DNA from 2 places in the Caballeronia sp. GAWG1-1 genome. Region 2 is predicted to be linked to the other one. Evidence: riboswitches for the same ligand, from Rfam matches in the RefSeq annotation. Region 2 holds a riboswitch; the other holds the start of a gene.

Region 1 (4,185 bases), on a different contig from region 2:
CGCGCTCGGCCATCGGACCGGCGAGAAACGCCGTGCGCCCGGCGTCGACACCCAGCGCGAACGCGCGCGCCATCTGCGACGGAAAGGTCGCCTGCGACACGGCGGTGTTCAAGAGCACGCCGTCGAAACCCCACTCCATCACCTGGCACGCATGCGAGGGCACGCCGAGGCCTGCATCGACGATCAGCGGCACGTCTGGCAGCCGCTCGCGCAACGTGCGCAGACCGTAGGGGTTGGTCACGCCCTTGCCGGTGCCGATGGGCGCGCCCCAGGGCATCAACGCCTCGCAGCCGGCATCGAGGAGACGGCGGCCGATCACGAGATCCTCGGTGCAATAAGGCAGCACCTTGAAGCCGTCGCGCACGAGCTTGCCCGCCGCTTCGACGAGGCCGATCGGGTCGGGCTGCAACGTGTAGTCGTCGCCGATCAGTTCCAGCTTGATCCACGGCGTGTCGAAAACCTCGCGCGCCATGTAGGCGGTGGTCAGCACTTCATCGACGCTCTGGCAGCCCGCCGTGTTCGGCAGCAGCGCGACGCCGTGACGCTTGAGGACATCGAAAAAACCGGCCTCGCCAGTCTCGGACTGACGGCGCAGCGCGACGGTCACCATGCCGGGCCGCGCGGCATCGATGGAATCCGAAAGCGATTGCAGCGACGGATAACGCGATGTGCCGAGCAGCACACGGCTCGGGAACGTCTGGCCGTAGAGCGTGAGGCTATGGGCGGCGGTGTGTGAGGTCATGATTCGATCCTTCGGATTCGGTGGATTCAGCCGCCCGCGACGGGCGACACGACGTCGAGCTTGTCGCCGGCTCGAAGCGTCTTCGTGCCGTGCTCGCCGCGCGCGACAAACTGCCCGTTGAGCGCGACCGCGAACGGCGGTTTGGCGCCGAATGCGGCGAGCGCGTCGGTGACGGTGGCGGCATCGGTCAGACTGAATTCGCGCTGATTGATGTGGATGTTCATGGCTTTGACTTTCGATGACTAGAGCGCGGCCGCGATGGCCGGTTCGCTATGCAGAAGTTCGGACCAGCGCGCGCCGCCGCGATAATCCGCGAACGATGCGGCGTCCGCGACGGTTCCGCCGGCGATGGCTTGGGCGAGTGCGCAGGCGGCATCGGCGACTTCCGGCGCGATCATGAAGCCGTGCCGATACAGGCCGTTCACGCGCACGGTCCGCGCCCCGTCCCAGACGATGGCCGGCCGATGATCCGGCAGCGTCGGCCGACACTGAGAATTGAGTTCGAGGATGCGCGCCTCGCCGAAACCCGGATGCACCGCGAACGCCGCACTCATCAGTTCCAGCGCCGAGCGCACGCTCACGGGCGACATGTCCTCGCCTTCGACTTCGGTCGCGCCGATCACGTAAAGATCGTCCTCTTTCGGCGCGATATACAGCGGATAACGCGGATGCAGCAGCCGCACCGGCCGCGACAACCCGATGCCCGGCGCATGCACGCGCGCCACTTCCCCGCGAATACCACGCAACGCGGGCCACGCAGTTTTGCCGCCCAGCCCACGGCAATCGATGATCCAGCGCGCGTCGGGCATGGCATCGACCGGAGAATTCCAGTGCGTGCGCACGCCGCGCGCCGTAAGTCCGGCCGCGAGCGCTCGAAGCGCCTGACGATTGTCGAGTTGACCTTCGTGCGGCAGCAGCCAGCCTTGCGCGAAACGCGTGCCGAGCGCGGGTTCCGCTTGCGCGACTTCCGCGCCCGCGAGCTTGACGAAGCCGCCATCGAGCAAGCTTGCAGGCGCGTTGGCGCGCAACCTGCGTTCGAATAGCGGCGCTTCCGCGCGATCCGCGCCGTGCCAGACGACGAGCGTGCCGTTGCGCTGAAAGTAAACCGGCTCGGGCAACTCGGCGATGAGACCCGGCCAGCGTTCCAGCGACGCCGCGCCGAGTTCGACGACGAGCGGCTCCGCACTCGTCGCCTCGGCGAGCGGTGCGAGCATCGCGGCGGCCACCCACGCAGCCGACTGCGTGCCCGCCTCGTCGCCGCGCTCGTATAGCGCGACGCCGTGGCCCGCGCCCGCGAGTTGCCACGCCACGAGCCGCCCGACGAGTCCTCCGCCGATGACGGCGAAGTCTGGCCGGCGCGCGGCGGGCTGATCGATCGTGTTCACTTTTCCAATGTCTCCTGTCGATCGAAACGAGGCTGGGCGCCGCTCCGGTCTTATCCACGACTGATAACGCCGTGCAGCAAACGCACGAACGCGAAGACAAAACTTGCAGAGGAGAGACCGGCCCGGCAGCGGCAACGCAAACAACGCGCGCCAGGCGGAAAAGAAAGATGATGGAAGAACCTGGAGGAAAGGCGCGACGGCCGCGCGTTCTCCGGAAACTTCCCTCGCCGGTATTACCCGGATCGGGTGCAAAGGGTCTCTCTCAGCCTCGCCGCGCCAGCACACCGATAATTCGATGACATCGCGCGCGAAGCACCCCTGTTTCGTCGAAGATCATTAGACCATGAAAGCCAAAGCCGCTGCAAACCGGGATTCCCCGCCTTTGGTCGCCTCAGTCGGCACTCTGGCACAATGCCGCGAGCATGGTTCTCCGCATGGTTGTGCGAATGAGCACGGAATTAAGCGGCAGTTAAGGGAACCTCTGAACAATCTGCGGGACAGGAAAGAGGCTGCGCGTGCGAGTATCGCGGCGCGGTGCGTCCATTCGTAACTCGGACCGGCATATCATCAGGAAGGTCATGGCCAATTCTCAACCGGAAAACACGCAGCAACAAGCCGACACGGTCTCTGCGTGGAGCCTCATCAAGCCCTACTGGGTCTCGGAGGAGCGCGGCTTCGCATGGGGTCTGCTCGTTGCCATCATCGCGATCAACATGACGGTCGTATGGATCAACGTGCGGCTCAACAGCTGGAGCGCGGCGTTCTACAACGCGCTGCAGAACAAGAACGTCCACGACTTTCCGCACCTGCTGCTGGTCTTCACCGGCCTCGCCTTCGCGTACATTCTGCTCGCGGTTTATGGGAGGTATCTGCGGCAGATGCTCGGCTTCCGCTGGCGCCAGTGGCTGACCAACAAGTATCTCGAACAGTGGTTCGGCGACCGCGCTTTTTACCGCATAGAACGCGACCGTCTCGCCGATAACCCCGACCAGCGGATCAGCGACGACCTGCAATCCTTCGCGACCACCACGCTGTCTCTGTCGCTCGATCTGCTTTCCACGCTCGTCACGCTCGTCACGTTCATCACCATTTTGTGGACGCTCGCGGGCGCGCTGACCATCACGGCATTCGGCACGCCGCTCGTCATTCCCGGCTACATGGTCTGGGCGGCGGCGCTTTACGCGATCATCGGCTCGGTCATCATTCAGAAGGTCGGGCATCCGCTGGTGTCGATCAACTACCAGCAACAGAAGGTCGAGGCTGATTTCCGCTTCGGGCTGATTCGCGTGCGCGAGAATGCCGAGCAGATCGCGTTTTACGATGGCATCGCCACCGAGACGGCCAACGCGAAGACCATTTTCCAGCGCATTCGCGACAACTGGTGGATGATCATGAAGTACACGAAGCGCATGACCTTCGTGCTTAGTTTCTACGGACAGATCGCCATCATCTTCCCGATCATGGTTGCCGCGCCGCGCTACTTCGCGGGCGCGTTCTCGTTCGGCGTCTTGATGCAGATTTCATCGGCGTTCGGCACGGTCAGCGATTCGTTCTCCTGGTTCATCAACAGTTACTCGACCTTGGTCGAATGGCGCGCCACGGTGAATCGTCTGCGCGAATTCAAGCGTGTGATGCGCTCGACGCATATCCGCGAGGAAACGTCGCCGGCAACGGCGCATGGCGGTATCAACCTGCATTACACGAGCACGAAAGCGCTGACGACCAAGGGGCTTGCGCTCGCGTTGCCGAATGGCACGCCGCTTTCGCGCGTGGGCGACGTGACGATAGAACCGGGATCGCGCTGGCTGATAGTCGGGCCGTCGGGCGCGGGCAAGAGCACGCTGATGCGGGCGCTGGCGGGACTTTGGCCGTTCGGCGACGGTAGTATCGACGCACCCGTCGACGCGAAGATGCTGTTTATCCCGCAAGTGAGCTATCTGCCGATCGGCACGCTGCGCGCGGCGTTGAGCTATCCGTCGCCGGGTGGCACCTTCACCGACGAGGAATCGCGCGAGGCGCTGCGTCTGTGCAATCTGGCCGAGTATGGCGACCGCCTGG
Region 2 (4,185 bases):
ATGACCAAAAACTCCGCCAAAAATCAAGCAATTCGTTTTTATTCCTGTTGTTATCTCGTATTAAAAATCATCTATATGCCTTGAATGGCTTTTTTAAGCTGAACCGACTTCAGGATAGGATGGAGCCAAAGCGGATACCGAGGAATTTTGAAGGTCCTGTTCTTACTCGATTAATCAACCTGCTTCCAAACACTATAACCAATGTAATTGAAAGCAATGAAGCTACACTTCAAATTTTTCGAATTTGCTTATTTTTGAGTCTATCGGGACTAGACAGGGAAGGAGCCATCGCGCCTTGCATAGCGGACATGCAGCATTATGTCTTCAAGACCGCAGCTCCATGCACACAAGTATGTGCTACGATTTTTAAAGAACAATCGCTCAAAGAAGCTAAATATAGATGTGGTCGTGGTCGCTACAGTGCGCCATTCATTCACGTAACACGAGTTATTTTTAGACGCCTGTCGTGTCACGGACGTCGTGTGCAGATACGGGAGAAAGTGTCCGGCAAGCTTTTCATTGGACGCCACCTGATCGCGCTATAACGCGTCAGTAGAGGAAACAGCAGCGTTTTAGCTCAAGCGTCCACCACCTGATATTTCGAGACCATTCGCATTAGCGGCTAACTAGTTGCACTCGTGGCGGTTCGTGTTACGGCGTGCTAAGAGAAAGGGGGATGGTGGCTCGGAAGCGCGCGAGATATCTTAGGTAATGAAACTGATGACGTAAGGGACCACGGTGCTCTTTTCAACAAGTCAAGCTAGCCCCGATTCCTATCTACGATAGTTGCTATCTTTTTAAGAAGCGTCGGGCGGCGATTCAGTTCTATTCGACAGCCCTTGCCTACAAGGCCAGATTCCTGCGCTCAAACCAACCCCCGCCGCCGATAATCAAACCAAAATGACAACGCAACGCTCATCAAAATCACGACCGTGGCAACAACCGTCCACTGCGTGATGATTTCCCCAAGCAACAAAGCGCCCAATAAAACCGCGACGACCGGATTCACGTAAAGACAACTCGTCGCGACAATCGTGCTCGTGTTCCGAATGAGAAAGTTATAAGCGACATACGCGGCCATCGATCCAATCACGACGAGATACAAGAACGAAAACCCCGCGCCCATGCTCACTTGGCCAAGGCGCTCGCCTGACACGAACGCGATGACAGTCGCGATAAGCCCGCCAAGCCCGATCTGCAACGCAGTCGACATCAGCAGATCGGAAGGCTGCGAGAGACGGCTTGCCAGATGCGCCCCGCCCGCCCAAAAAATTGCCGCGCACAAGATGGCAAGCGTGCCGACGGTCGAGCTCGGCGAGGGATCGCCATGATTGAGCAACACGATACCCACGAGACCCAGCGCCACCGCAAACCATTCGCCCTTCGCCACACTGCGCCCGGCAAGCGCGGTGAAGATCGTCGCGAAGAGCGGCACGGTAGCCACCATCACGGCAGCCGTGCCGGTTCCCACCGTGCGCATGCCGTAAGCCATCATCCCGCTCGACAAACCTTCGAGCAAAGTCCCGACGATCGCTGCATTACGTACTTCACGCGCCGTCGGCCACACCGCCTTGCGATGCAAGGCGATCACGAAGAGACCGACGCCAGCGCACAGGTTACGCAGGCCGCCAAGCATGAGCGGCGGAAACGATTCGAGCGCCAGGTGAATGCCGAGATACGTCGATCCCCACACGAGATAAACGACGGCCAACGCGAGCACGACGCGTCCCTTGAGGCTGCGAGGAGCGCGAAACGGAAAGCGGTCGGGAAAACCGAGCGGCAAACGCGGAGGTACGGCAGACATGCATTACTCCGCGAAGCGCGCCCGGATCGGGGCAAGAGACTTGCAATGGGGACTGCCGCCAATCGACCGAACGGGGCATGAGCTTGAAGAACGCGCGCGCCAGGTGACGAACGAGGCGGGACTGACGATGGACGGCATGACGGAGCGAAAGAAGTGCGGAAGCGACAGGCGGGGCGACTGCTGACGACATCCGGGTAAGTACCGAAAATCGCGCGCTCGCCATTATGCAGTAAGCGCCTGCGCTTCAGCGCAAACTTCGCGAACGGTTGCCAAGATGCCACGCCACGATGTATGGTGACGCCTGCTAACGCGGGGGTCCTGCGTTGCACATCGCGATTCGTCCGGCTGCGTCGACTGAATGGCCCGTGCAATGTGGGTGAGAAATACCCTTTGAACCTGATCTGGATAATGCCAGCGCAGGGAAGCGTTCGGGCCTCGGCGCACGGTATCTCTCTCACGCGCCACGTCTTCTCGGGCCCGCACCTTTCCATCTCGTTCCTCCCTGTCTAGCTCCTGAATCAGCCGAGCTCGCCGGCGTTCGTTCGTTCGTCGTTCATTCGATCGCCCGCGTGCTCGCTGTCAATTACCGTCCCTGCGACTGAAAAGGAGAAACAGCACATGAATGCGAATCCCAAGTTCCTGTCCGAAAACGCCATCGTCGATGCAGCCGCCATCGCGCCGCTGCCCAACTCGCGCAAGGTCTACGTGACGGGTTCGACGCCCGACATCCGCGTGCCGATGCGCGAGATCACGCAGTCCGACACGCCCGACAGTTTCGGCGGCGAAAAGAATCCGCCGGTGTACGTGTACGACACGTCCGGCCCCTACTCCGATCCGGACGCGAAGATCGACATCCGCTCCGGTTTGCCCGCGTTGCGCGCCGGCTGGATCGAAGCGCGCGGCGACACCGAGGAACTCGCGGGTCTTTCGAGCGAATTCGGCCGCGAGCGCGCCGCCGATCCGAAAACGGCCGAGCTGCGCTTCCCGGATCTGCATCGTCATCCGCGACGCGCGACGCCCGGCAAGAACGTGTCGCAGATGCATTACGCGCGGCAGGGCATCGTCACGCCGGAGATGGAATACATCGCCATTCGCGAGAATCAGCGCCGCGCCGAATACCTCGAAAGCCTCAAGACGAGCGGTCCGAACGGCGAAAAGCTCGCCGCGATGATGGGCCGTCAGCATCCCGGCCAGTCGTTCGGCGCGGTGCCTTTCGACAAGGACGCCCTGAAGGCCATCACGCCCGAGTTCGTACGCGATGAAGTGGCGCGCGGCCGCGCAATCATCCCCGCGAACGTCAATCACCCGGAAAGCGAGCCGATGATCATCGGGCGCAACTTCCTCGTGAAGATCAACGCGAACATCGGCAATTCGGCGGTGAGTTCGTCGATCGGCGAGGAAGTCGACAAGATGACCTGGGCGATCCGCTGGGGCGGCGACACGGTGATGGACTTGTCCACGGGCAAGCACATTCACGAGACGCGCGAGTGGATCATCCGCAATTCGCCGGTGCCGATCGGCACGGTGCCGATCTATCAGGCGCTCGAAAAGGTCAACGGCAAGGCGGAAGACCTGACCTGGGAAATCTTTCGCGACACGCTCGTCGAGCAAGCCGAGCAAGGCGTCGATTACTTCACCATTCACGCGGGCGTGCGTCTGCAATACGTACCGCTGACGGCCAACCGCATGACGGGTATCGTCTCGCGCGGCGGCTCGATCATGGCGAAATGGTGTCTCGCGCATCATCGGGAAAGCTTCATCTACGAGCACTTCGAAGACATCTGCGAGATCATGAAGCAGTACGACGTCTCGTTCTCGCTCGGCGACGGCCTGCGTCCCGGCTCCATCTACGACGCGAACGACGAAGCCCAGCTCGGTGAACTGAAGACGCTCGGTGAACTCACGCAGATCGCGTGGAAGCACGACGTGCAAGTGATGATCGAAGGCCCCGGCCATGTGCCGATGCAGCTCATCAAGGAGAACATGGACCTGCAGCTGGAATGGTGCGACGAGGCGCCCTTCTACACGCTCGGGCCGCTCACCACCGACATCGCGCCGGGCTACGATCACATCACCTCGGGCATCGGCGCGGCGATGATCGGCTGGTTCGGCACCGCCATGCTTTGCTACGTCACACCGAAGGAGCATCTCGGACTTCCGAACAAGGACGACGTGAAGACCGGCATCATCACGTACAAGCTCGCGGCGCACGCGGCCGATCTGGCGAAGGGTCATCCAGGCGCGCAGGTGCGCGACAACGCGCTATCCAAGGCACGCTTCGAGTTTCGCTGGGAAGACCAGTTCAACCTCGGCCTCGATCCCGACAAGGCGCGCGAGTTTCACGACGAAACCTTGCCGAAGGATTCCGCCAAGGTCGCGCA

Evidence for each region. Region 2 has a riboswitch for thiamine pyrophosphate ahead of thiC (phosphomethylpyrimidine synthase ThiC). Riboswitches for the same ligand answer to the same signal wherever they lie in the genome.
Region 1: another riboswitch for thiamine pyrophosphate. It lies ahead of NCT03_RS12615 (FAD-dependent oxidoreductase); the one in region 2 lies ahead of thiC (phosphomethylpyrimidine synthase ThiC).

Annotation. Positions count from the first base shown of each region.
Region 1 covers NZ_JALQDB010000020.1:25,915-30,099, forward strand. The annotation lists gene NCT03_RS12605 (thiazole synthase) at 1-742, opposite strand, end outside; gene thiS (sulfur carrier protein ThiS) at 769-966, opposite strand; gene NCT03_RS12615 (FAD-dependent oxidoreductase) at 985-2,127, opposite strand; TPP riboswitch at 2,330-2,457, opposite strand; gene NCT03_RS12620 (ABC transporter ATP-binding protein/permease) at 2,706-4,185, shown strand, end outside.
Region 2 covers NZ_JALQDB010000008.1:251,558-255,742, reverse strand. The annotation lists gene NCT03_RS05255 (EamA family transporter) at 866-1,804, opposite strand; TPP riboswitch at 2,106-2,245, shown strand; gene thiC (phosphomethylpyrimidine synthase ThiC) at 2,423-4,185, shown strand, end outside.